DNA from 2 places in the Prochlorococcus sp. MIT2302 genome. Region 2 is predicted to be linked to the other one. Evidence: predicted binding sites of a transcription regulator. Region 2 holds the regulator's gene; the other holds the start of a gene.

Region 1 (5,883 bases), 670 kb from region 2:
CTGCGGCGGGATAGTTATTTCACTAGTGGTTCTAGGAAGTCTAAGCGGTTTTTTAGGGAAAATTTATGGCCAATTACCTGGTTTCTTTTCAATACTTATTAGTCTTTTAGCCATAATTATGGGCCTTAATCTCCTTGGCCTCTTAAAAATCGCCCTTCCATCTGGACCTGATCCTGAAGCTTGGACAAGCAAAGTCCCCCCAGCTTTCGCACCGGTTTCAGCAGGGTTAGCTTTTGGATTAGCCTCCTCGCCTTGTACAACTCCTGTCCTTGCTGTTCTTCTCGCATGGGTTGCCAAGGAAGGTAACCCCATTGGTGGCACAATTTTTCTTGCAAGCTTTGCGATTGGGCAAATTGTTCCTTTATTTATTGCAGGAACTTTTGCAGCAAGTGTTCCAAAATTATTATCTTTGCGACCTATTGGGAAATGGGTTCCACCAATTAGTGGGGTTATTTTATTAACCGTAGGTCTTTTCAGCCTTCTTTCTACTTGGATATGAATTAGATGAAAAAAATCAGCCAAGTTTTAAATTGGCTTTCTAGCTTAAAGATTGCTATTTTACTATTATTCTTAATAGCAATTTCTTGTGCAGCAGGAACTTTTATCCCACAACAAGAACCAGATCAATTCTACTATGATAATTTCAATAATGATCCTTTTCTTGGACTAATCAATGGAAATATATTAATACTTTTTCAATTCAATCATGTTTATACAAGTTACTGGTTTTTGATTTTATTAACTTGGCTTGGTTTAGCTCTGGCAGTTTGTAGTTTTAGAAGACAATTACCAATACTTAAATCAGCATTAAACTGGATAGATTATAAATCTCCTCGTCAAATAGCAAAACTTTCTGTCGCGCAGACAATTAAAACTAATGATCCTTCAAAAAGCTTAGAAAAACTTTCAATAAATTTAAAAAAGCAAGGTTGGAATGTGAGAGAAACAGATGGAAGGATAGCTGCAAGGAAAGGAGTAATTGGTAGATTAGGACCTATACTAATTCATCTAGGTTTAATCTTATTGATGATAGGTGCAACATACGGATCATTAAATGGAAAAACTTTAGAAAGATTCATCGCACCTGGAAGATCAATAGATTTATTAAACAATAATGAAGAGAAAGGATTAACAATAAAATTACTAAAGTTTCAAATAGAAAGAGACCCTCAAGGAAGAACTGAGCAGTATAGATCAATAGTAAAAGTTATTGAACCAAATGGAAATAATGAAGAGAAGGAGATTAGTGTTAATTCTCCATTAAGGTACAAAGGACTAACATTATATCAAGCCGACTGGTCATTAGCAGCAATAACACTTCAAGTTGATAATAGTCCCAAATTACAAATTCCAATAAAATCTATTCCAGAGCTAGGGGAACAAACTTGGGGAACTATTATACCAACCCAAAAAGATGGAGAAGGGCAAATCTTATTAACAGTTTCGAGTGAATTGGGACCTGTAACAATTTATGATAATGATGGTACGAGACTTACAAACATAAGCATAAATAAGGAAGCGGAAGTGAAAAATACTTTAATTAAAATAATAAATGTAATACCAAGTAGTGGATTACTTTTAAAGCGTGATCCCGGAGTACCCTTTGTTTATACCAGTTTCGCTATAATACTTCTTGGTGGTTCACTAAGTATAATATCTACCAAGAAGATTTGGTTATTACATGAAAAGGATCAATCTATTATCTATATAGGTGGCTTAAGCAACAGAAATCTTGCAGGTCTCTCGAAAGAATTGCCGAAATTTATTAGTTTTCTAAGTGATTAACTCTAAATCATTTCTTTTTCCATGACAAACCCTAATGATAGTATGAACATTTCCTCTAGGGTTAAAATTAGCTTCTAATTGCATCCATTTAGGGTCAGAAACTTCAACAAAATCATCTATTATTTTATTTGTAACTTCTTCATGAGATATTTTCTTTTCACGAAAACTATTTAAATAAAGTTTAATTGCTTTTAGTTCAATTACCTTCTTATCTGGTTGATATACAATCCTTAAAGTAGCGAAATCTGGATAACCCGAAAAAGGACACTTACATGTAAATTCAGGGAAATCTATTGAAATTTCATAATCTCTATTAGTCTTGGGATTAGGAAAGCAAATCAATCTCCCAGCAGCTATTTCCCTTTCCCCATACATAATTACCTCTTTAATATTTTCTTCACTCATTTGAATATCTTGAATAGGAATTTAATAACAGACTACATAATACCTGGATTAAGGATTCAACCCTCTAATAAATTTTGCTAATAAAAAACATTTAAATGATGGGGAAAAGGAGATATGTATCAATGAGTACAAAACTAATTCACGCTTTCCCCCCTAATAGATGCATAAACAAGATTTTTTATGGACATCAGTCTTTCTGAAAAGAGAAATGGAACTCAAATAGAGCCGAAAACTGTTCACGGAATTCTTTGGCTACAAACTCATTTCGAATCCAATCATTGGGAAATTATCAGTAATGGCTTAGTAATAATTCCTACCAAGGACGCCCGAATGCTTCAAGAAGATGCAACAAATGCTGGACTAAATGTAAATTTCATCAATTCTCTAAGTCCAATAGACAAAATCTGATCAAAAATTATCTAAGATCAAAAAAGTTTCTTAAAGTGATATGAAAAAGATAGAAGCAATAATACGCCCTTTTAAACTAGAAGACGTAAAGATCGCCTTAGTCAATGCTGGTGTAGTCGGAATGACTGTAAGCGAAGTAAGAGGATTTGGACGCCAAAAAGGACAAGTCGAAAGATACAGAGGTTCCGAGTTCACCGTTGAATTTCTTCAAAAACTAAAGATAGAAGTTGTTGTCCCTGAAGAAAAAATTGACATTGTTTTAAAAGCTATTGCTGAAGCAGCAAAAACTGGAGAGATTGGAGATGGAAAGATTTTCGTAACTCCAATAGATTCCGTAGTAAGGATAAGAACAGGTGATAAAAACGAAATAGCTCTATAAATTTACGAAAAATCCATCAATTTTTCTATGTTATCGAATCCCTTAGAGTCATCGTTCATCCATAATAAATATTCTTGATTACCCGCAGGTCCCTTTAAGGGTGATGCGATCAATCCTTTTGGATACCATCCGTATTTTTTAGATTCGTTTATCACGCCTTCAATAGCCTCAAGATGCAGAGAATGATCCCGAACGACTCCGCCCTTCCCAACTTTGTCCTTGCCAACCTCAAATTGAGGTTTTACTAATACTAACAATTCAGACCGGGCATTATTAAGAAGAGATTTAAGACTAGGCAAAACAATTTTTAGAGAGATAAAAGATAAGTCAGCTACAGCGAAGTCAGGTATTGGATCTCCATCATTAAATAATTTTTCAGGAGTTAAATGTCTAATATTAGTACGTTCCAACAGAACCACTCTTGGATCATTTCTAATACTCCATGCCGTTTGGCCATAGCCAACATCAACTCCATAAACCTTTGCTGCTCCTAATTGCAAAAGACAATCTGTAAAACCACCAGTGGAAATCCCAGCATCTAGACAAACTCGATTTTTGATACTAAGCGGAAATTGATCAAAGGCTGCAGACAACTTTTCACCTCCGCGAGATACATACTTCAAAGGCTGAGTAATTTCTATCTGAAGATCTTTTAAAACTTCTTGGCCTGGCTTATCAAGAATTTGTCCATTAATTGTTTTGACCTTACCAGCTCTAATGAGCTTCTGCGCCTCTTGACGAGATTTAGCTAATCCCTTAGTCAGCAAGTGAAGATCTAATCGCGATTTTTTAGTCATTTGTTTACAAAAACAAACAGGAAACGGAACAAAAACCGCAGAAGTCGTAATAATCCTCTTTTTCAATAGAGAATCTATTTAATTGACCAAAGTTTTTGTCTAAAAAGCTCATGCATCCCACCAATAAAAATGAGCTATCTAGCCATGGTCATTTTCATCTAAACCCAAAGAATCAAGCTGGAGAGGTACTTGAGCTTTTGCCTCCAGGAAGTTTTGCAAAATTTGCAAATCAACCTAATGACTTGCCTCCCTTCCAAGTAATTGACTGCAAAGGGGGAAAATGTAGGGTAAGGCAGCAGGCTTGGGGAAGATATGTGCATTGGGAAGTTGAACACAATAGACTCAAGTCAGCTTGACCTTGACGACCTAAATTAAAGTAACCTTTAACTTTGTAGCACTTTGATTGAGCGTTACACAAACCCAGAGATGGGAAATATTTGGTCTGAACAAGCCAAATACCAAACTTGGCTTGATGTTGAAATAGCCGCATGTGAGGCTAATTGCAAACTAGGGAAAATCCCACTTAATGCAATGCAATCCATTCGATCAAAGGCAAATTTCACACCCGAGCGCATACTCGAAATAGAAGCAGAGGTTCGGCATGACGTAATTGCTTTTCTAACAAATGTGAATGAATATGTTGGTGAGGCAGGCCGATACATACATGTTGGGATGACAAGTAGCGATGTCCTCGATACAGGACTAGCACTTCAATTGAAGTCATCAGTAAAACTTTTAAAAAAAGAGCTTTTATTGCTTGAGGACGCTATTAGAGGTTTAGCAAGAGAACACAAAAATACCGTAATGATTGGCCGTTCTCATGCAATTCATGGAGAACCTATTACTTTTGGATTCAAGCTTGCAGGATGGCTAGCAGAAACTCTAAGAAACAAAGAAAGGCTGAACAGTCTCGAGGACGATATCTCCGTTGGTCAAATCAGTGGTGCCATGGGAACTTATGCGAATACCGATCCCGAAATAGAAAAAATTACTTGCGAACTTTTAGGACTTCAGTGTGATACAGCTAGTACTCAAGTGATCTCAAGGGATAGACATGCTAATTATGTACAAACTCTTGCTTTGATTGGATCATCATTAGATCGTTTTTCTACAGAAATTAGAAACCTTCAAAGAACAGATGTCCTTGAGGTAGAGGAAAACTTTGCTAAAGGTCAAAAAGGAAGCTCTGCTATGCCTCACAAAAGAAATCCTATAAGGAGTGAGAGAGTCAGCGGTCTTTCAAGAGTTTTAAGAAGTTATGTAGTTGCAGCTCTCGAAAATGTAGCTCTATGGCATGAAAGGGACATTAGCCACAGTTCCAATGAAAGATTAATGTTGCCAGACACGTCTATTACACTTCATTTTATGATCACTGAAATGACAGCGATTATTAAAGGACTTGGCATTTACCCGAATAATATGCTGCATAATTTAAACATTTATGGAGGAGTAGTTTTTAGTCAAAGAGTTCTTTTGGCATTAGTTGAGAATGGAATGAGTCGCGAAGATTCTTATCGATTAGTACAAAAACATGCTCATTCTGCATGGAATCAACCTGAAGGTAATTTCAAAAACAACCTTGAGAATGATACAGAGGTAATGAATATTCTCTCTCTAACTAAACTGTCTGAATGCTTCTCAACTGAATTACATCAATCGAATTTGAAGGTTATTTGGGATAGACTTGGAATATAAGTGTAAATGCTAAATCTAAATCAATTAATATTTGTTAGTTGACTAAAGAAAAACCATAGCTATAGATTCAACTAAAATCAATAGCTATAGTCTTTATTCCCAGGGAATTTAAATTTTTAAACCAACAGCAATGTCTAATATGAAACGACTTGAAAAAGATAGTCTAGGTTCGATTTCTGTTCCAGAAAATGCGCTATGGGGAGCTCAAACTCAAAGATCAATATTAAATTTTGCTATTGGCGATGAAATCGTACCTCTTGAAATCATTCATGCAATTGCTCAAATAAAAGCCTCTGCTGCTCGTGTAAACAATCATTTAGGTCTGATTGATACAGAAATCGCACAATTGATCACCGAAGCAAGTTTGGAAATTGTTGAAGGTAAATACAATGATCAATTTCCTTTGAAAATATG
Region 2 (5,883 bases):
CAGGCGGTCATAATGGATTAAAAAGTATTATCAAACATCTAGGTACTGCTGAGTTTAAGCGATTAAAGATTGGGATAGGACCCCCAAGTGAGATTCAACAAGACAGAAAATCTAAAACTATATCTCATGTCTTAGGTAGATTTTCAAATGAAGAATTTATAGTATTAAATTTGATCATTCAGGAAATTATTAGTTGTATTGATTCAATCACATCAAATAATTGGGAAAATATAACTACTCGACTAAATTCTTACAAGCCTGAGAAATCATAACTGTTTGAGAATGAATAACAAACCATCAACTACTGCATATCTTCAAATTCATAAGCAATGCTTTAATGAACAGAAGGTTGAGGGGATTGTTCGTGCAGGGGATTTCGAATGGAGTTTTATTTGGGCGTTTCACAGAGGACAACTTTTTGTAGAACCACCACTTGGAAGAGCCTTAATCAAAGATGCCTTAGAGAGGTATTTAGTAAAAGCTGATTACAAACTTGAGTCTGGCGGGGATTACATTTTTACAGTTAGGGCCAAATTTTAATATCTAGTTTCTCAGGCCAGATCAATGAAGATTTTAAAAAATCTTCCAATAAAATCAAAGCTACAATGGCATCAAGATTGTCAGGAGGGAAAAGGATTTCTTTCGGAAGCCAACGAATAAAATAATTTGGAGGCCAAATTTCCCAATATCTAAACCTTGCTCGTAAAGTTGATCCTTTTTCATTCACATAATTTAGATCAAAAAATTTTTTTCGTTTTAATTCATTCTTTATATACTTACAATTTGTTCCATCACCAATGATTATCTTACTAATTTCATAATCTTCACTCCAAAACGAAACTAAATCAGGAAATTTATTTAACGAAGTTATCCCTGCTTCAATTACTTTTCTGGACTTAATATCAGCCAACAATAAGCCACATTTTTTATTACCTGGATCTATTGATATGTAAAAACTCATTTAACTCTTGCTTCTAATAATTTCTTCTAAAGACTTTAGCTCTAATGATACAGAGACTTTATCTGCACTTTGATGCGTATCAACAGCTCTAGCTATTATTTGAAATTCTCCCTTTCTTTTACTAACTAGATACTTTCCTAAATTATTAATTTGATTAGCATTAATTTGCAACTCAGAACTTAAAGAACCTCGTCGCCTAACCTCTGCCAAAGTTGAAGCCATTAAAAGATTAATCTTTTTACTAATCGATTCAGAGTCAGAATCAGATAAAGATATATTTTCTAAAGCAATAACCTCTCCTTTGCTTGTAATAATTTTATTTAATGTGACCTCAGGAAATGCATAAACATAATTTTCACCTCTAAGTATATTTCCTGCTGATTTAATTCTAACAACCCAACTTCTGTTATCAGATATTTTACTCTCAAGCTTCTCAATATCATCTTTACGAACTAATAAGATCCTTCTATAATTAGATTGATTTGTTTTTACTAAATTAAAAGCATAAAGATTAGCTTGCTGCAACAAACTTTCGATAATTTTTTTTATATCACTATTTTTATTTAATTTAATGGTCTTAGTTACTAAAGTCTGGCCACTAGTTATTACTACATTTCCACTTCTAAAAGCATATAAATTTTTTTCTAATTTTTTTAATTCTTTTTCACTATCTATAATCTTTTCTCGAATATCCTCTAGTTGAAATAATCCGACCCTTAAATCCCTATCAAATATAATCATTGTTGCAAATGAAATAGCACTAATAATACTTCCAGTAAAAACAGTTATTAAAACAGCAGTACTTTTTGGTCTTAATTTAAAGATACTTAAACGAGCCTTACCAACTCTAGAACCTAAGCGATCACCTAGAGTAGATAGTATTCCACCTAGGATTAATATCAAAAGAATTTTCAGCCAGACTGTCACAGAAAGAAGAAGTGGAATTAAGCAAACCTCTTAAACCTTAGTATGTAATGGGCTTCAATTAAATCTTTTTGCTAAGGCTATTGGATCGAATATAGTTATCTTTTTCCTATCTATTGCCAACAATGATGAACTTTTTAACTCACCAAGCAGTCGTGTAATTGTCACTCTGGTTGAACCAATAGCTTCAGCAATAGCTTGATGTGAAAGTCTTAGGTCAATTGTTACACCTTTTTCCCCAGGTACACCAAAGTCCCTGCACAAAACCAGCAAAAAACTGGCAAGCCGAGAAGACATATCTCTATGAGTTAAAGTTTCAATCATTGTCTCAGTTTGAAGTACTCGACTTGATAGACCTTGTAGAAGAAGCAAACCAACCGAAGCATCTTGCTCAATTGCATTCCTTACCGAAGTCGCGGGGGCCGCTACGAGTTCCACACGAGTAAATGCAACTGCATGATAAAAACGATCTGATCTATTCCCTGTCAATAAAGATAAAACTCCGAAAAGACTATTTTCCCTCAATAAAGCAACTGTAATTTCTTCACCTGTTTCATATACCCTGCTCAAGCGAACAGCACCACGCCTAATCAAGTAAACCCTTTCTGCTGGATCGCCAGGGAAAAAAATTGTTTTTGACCTATCTACGACTTCGGTAGAGACACCATCTAAAGACTTAATTACTTCCAACAAAGTGTTGGTTGGAGGCAAAGAATTTGATGATGAATTAACAGCCATATGGCTATTTTTTTGTTGGTTGAAACGGGTAAAGCCACGAAACGAAGTGACCATATTTAATTGATCGTTCTGAGAACATTAATAAGTTGTGAAAAAACGATATGTAGCCATGGCGACTTTTTTCACCCTTAATCCCCATCTCAATTTCTTTCCTCGTTCTGAATTCTACTATTTAAAATCCGCATGCTTAAAATAGACTTGAAAACATTCAAGAAATAGATCTATAAATTTAAACTCCTTCAAAGCTCCGAAGAATCTTAAAAGTTAAAAAAATTTACCTCATACACCACAGATAGTGTTCTTTGGTTGATTACAGATTTTAAAGGCGCTAGATTAAAATTTAGACGTTAAGATCGAATTTGAGATGAATGCAGGATCAAGCATCAATGCTCAACGAGAGGACTTGTCACTAGCCAAAGGGCCTTCTCTTAGGGCTCTTCCAGATAGAAAACCTTTACAACTAGTTAAAACACAAGGCCAATTACAAATACACACCTCTCCTTTTAGAGGTAGTTTTTCTATTGTTTTAAGCGAAGCGCTACGATCTGCAGGCTTGGGAAGCAAAGTGTTAATATCTCAATTCTTGAAAGGCGGAGTCAATCAAGGTCCCCATGGAGCAGTAAATCTTTGTGGTCGACTGGAGTGGTTAAGACCAGCTATTGATACTTGCTTACCTGGAGAGTTGCCAGAGGAAAATTTATCTTTTAAGAAAAAACATGAAGAGAAAGCAATTAAAGAAATATGGGAATTTTGTAAAAAACGTTTAATTGAAAAAAAGTTAGACAAAATCGTACTTGATGAAATTGGTATGGCAATTAGCCTTGGTTTTATAGAAGAAACTGATTTGATTTCTATGATCAATAACCGCCCATCATCTACAGATATTATTCTTACGGGACAATCAATTCCTCCTAAAGTGATTGAGATGGCTGATCAAATCACCGAATTACGCTGCAATTAAATGTTAAAGAACGATCGTTGGATTTCACAGCAAGCTTCTTTAGGAATGCTTGAACCATTTCAAGAAAAACTAATAAGGCATCTTGAACCTGAATCAAAAAAATCACCTGTTTTAAGCTTTGGTTGCTCATCTTATGGATACGATCTGCGTCTATCCTCAAAAGAATTTTTGATTTTCAAGCATGTTCCAGGAACAGTAATGAATCCAAAAAAATTTAATCCTGCGAATCTAGAACCTACCGATTTAAAAGAAGATCAGGATGGTAAATATTTTATTTTACCTGCTCACTCTTACGGTCTTGGAGTGGCATTAGAGAAAATGAAAGTCCCGCCAAATATTACTGTTATTTGTCTTGGTAAAAGTACTTATGCTCGCTTGGGAATAATTGTCAATACAACGCCTGCAGAAGCAAGCTGGGAAGGTCATCTAACACTTGAATTTAGTAACAGTTCTGGGGCGGACTGCAGGATTTATGCTGATGAAGGAATTTGTCAATTACTTTTCTTTGAAGGTGACCCTTGTGAGACTACTTATAGCGATAGGCAAGGCAAATATCAACATCAAAAAGAAAAAGTTACCTTAGCAAAAGTTTGAATATGAGTCTTGTTCAATTAATAACTTCTACACCAGATGCTGAGAAAAACATGGCATACATAGCCAGAGTTAGTAATCCAAAAAATCAAGATAATGAAGATTTTAGTAAATTATTAGCATATTGCATCAAAAATGAACATTGGAGTGTCTTTGAGCAAGCTTATATGACTTTACAAATAGAAACCACAAGAGGAATTGCAGCACAAATATTGAGACATCGATCATTTACTTTTCAAGAATTCTCGCAACGTTATGCAGATAGTAGAGCACTTGGAGAAATACCCCTACCTGAATTGAGAAGGCAAGATAATAAAAATAGACAAAATTCAATTTCAGATTTATCAGAAAAAATTATAAATCAATTTAATGAAAAGATTAAACGTCAATTCAATCTAAATAAACAACTTTATGAAGAAATGCTAGAAGCAGGAATAGCAAAAGAATGTGCAAGATTTGTACTTCCACTTGCTACACCAACTAGGATTTACATGACAGGTTCATGTCGGTCTTGGATTCATTACATAAATCTACGAACTGGCCATGGGACCCAAAAAGAACATATGGATATTGCAAAAGAGTGCAAAAATATTTTTTCGCAAGAATACCCAGTGGTTTCATCAGCTTTAAATTGGCTCAATTAACTATGGTTTCTTGGAGCTTCAGTTTTAATAATGTTATTAAAACTCTCTTCCTTAGAGAAAAATTCTGATGACAAATTGCTTGAGTTTGATTCTGTAGTAAAAGATGGTAATTTTGAATTATTAATTAAAGAGATAAATATTTCATTAAGTTCATTATATTTTCTAACCCCTAATGAAAACCCCTTCATAACACCTTTATCATCAAAAAAAATCAGCTTAGGAATACCATATACATCATATTTTTCAATCAAATCAATCCATCTAGAATTATCAACATTCAGTAAAACAACGTCGACTTTATTGTCATTTTGTTTTTTTGCATCAATCATATCTGGAGCCATCTCCTTACAAGCTTCACACCAATCTGCATAAAATTCAAAAACTGTAGGTTTTCCATTTAACAAGGCATTTTCAGGTAAAAGGGAGTTTTTAGCTAATCGATCAAGCATTGCATTTTCTTTAAAACCATTGCGAATAAAGAGTAAAGCAATCACTAGAAAAAAACTTAGAAAAGCTAAAAAATATTTTTGAAAATCACTAAGGTCTTTGCCTGCACTAGTATTATCTTTCATAATAGATACGCATTCCTATAGTTAATTATATATAAAATACTTCAATTCAAAAAGCATACGATTATATTAATTATAAATCAACTTAATTTATGAATAGAGTACTATTTCTAATATACATCGCTCTATATATTGGTAAATTCTGCTTAAGAACAAATAATTCCCTGTCTGTTGTTACCTCATAGGGATTTTTTTCAAGCCATTTTAATCCTTTTAAAATTTTTCTATCAAAATAAATACTCTCATCAATAATATTAGTCATATATTCAATTAGTTTGTATATATCGCTTTGTATGAATAGTTCACCATCCTTACTTATAGATCGTGCAATCGAATTAAGAAGACTTTTTGTTAAAACTCTCCTTTTAAGATGTTTTCGTTTAAACCAAGGATCTGGAAATTGAATCGAAACTCTTTTTAATTGATTAAGATCTAAATCTGACAACCATTCATCTAAGCTAATATTCACATTGCAATATAGGAATTTTAAATTTA

Evidence for each region. Region 2 encodes NtcA, which controls nitrogen genes in cyanobacteria. Its sites were predicted from a motif close to GTANCNNNNGNTAC; they were not measured.
Region 1: the regulator NtcA is predicted to act here: its motif matches at 2,307-2,320, upstream of queF (preQ(1) synthase).

What each region holds. Positions count from the first base shown of each region.
Region 1 is NZ_CM186285.1:1,019,118-1,025,000, forward strand. It holds gene AC6EI2_RS06035 (cytochrome c biogenesis CcdA family protein) at 1-499, shown strand, start outside; gene AC6EI2_RS06040 (cytochrome c biogenesis ResB family protein) at 505-1,785, shown strand; gene queF (preQ(1) synthase) at 1,774-2,190, opposite strand; gene AC6EI2_RS06050 (hypothetical protein) at 2,371-2,598, shown strand; gene AC6EI2_RS06055 (P-II family nitrogen regulator) at 2,639-2,977, shown strand; gene AC6EI2_RS06060 (TlyA family RNA methyltransferase) at 2,980-3,774, opposite strand; gene AC6EI2_RS06065 (hypothetical protein) at 3,885-4,130, shown strand; gene purB (adenylosuccinate lyase) at 4,174-5,469, shown strand; gene AC6EI2_RS06075 (class II fumarate hydratase) at 5,600-5,883, shown strand, end outside.
Region 2 is NZ_CM186285.1:1,685,256-1,691,138, reverse strand. It holds gene pth (aminoacyl-tRNA hydrolase) at 1-272, shown strand, start outside; gene AC6EI2_RS09665 (DUF3146 family protein) at 283-540, shown strand; gene AC6EI2_RS09660 (RuvC family protein) at 524-961, opposite strand; gene AC6EI2_RS09655 (DUF3084 domain-containing protein) at 962-1,888, opposite strand; gene ntcA (global nitrogen regulator NtcA) at 1,943-2,677, opposite strand; gene AC6EI2_RS09645 (cob(I)yrinic acid a,c-diamide adenosyltransferase) at 2,988-3,584, shown strand; gene dcd (dCTP deaminase) at 3,585-4,178, shown strand; gene thyX (FAD-dependent thymidylate synthase) at 4,181-4,819, shown strand; gene AC6EI2_RS09630 (thioredoxin domain-containing protein) at 4,816-5,391, opposite strand; gene trmB (tRNA (guanosine(46)-N7)-methyltransferase TrmB) at 5,474-5,883, opposite strand, start outside.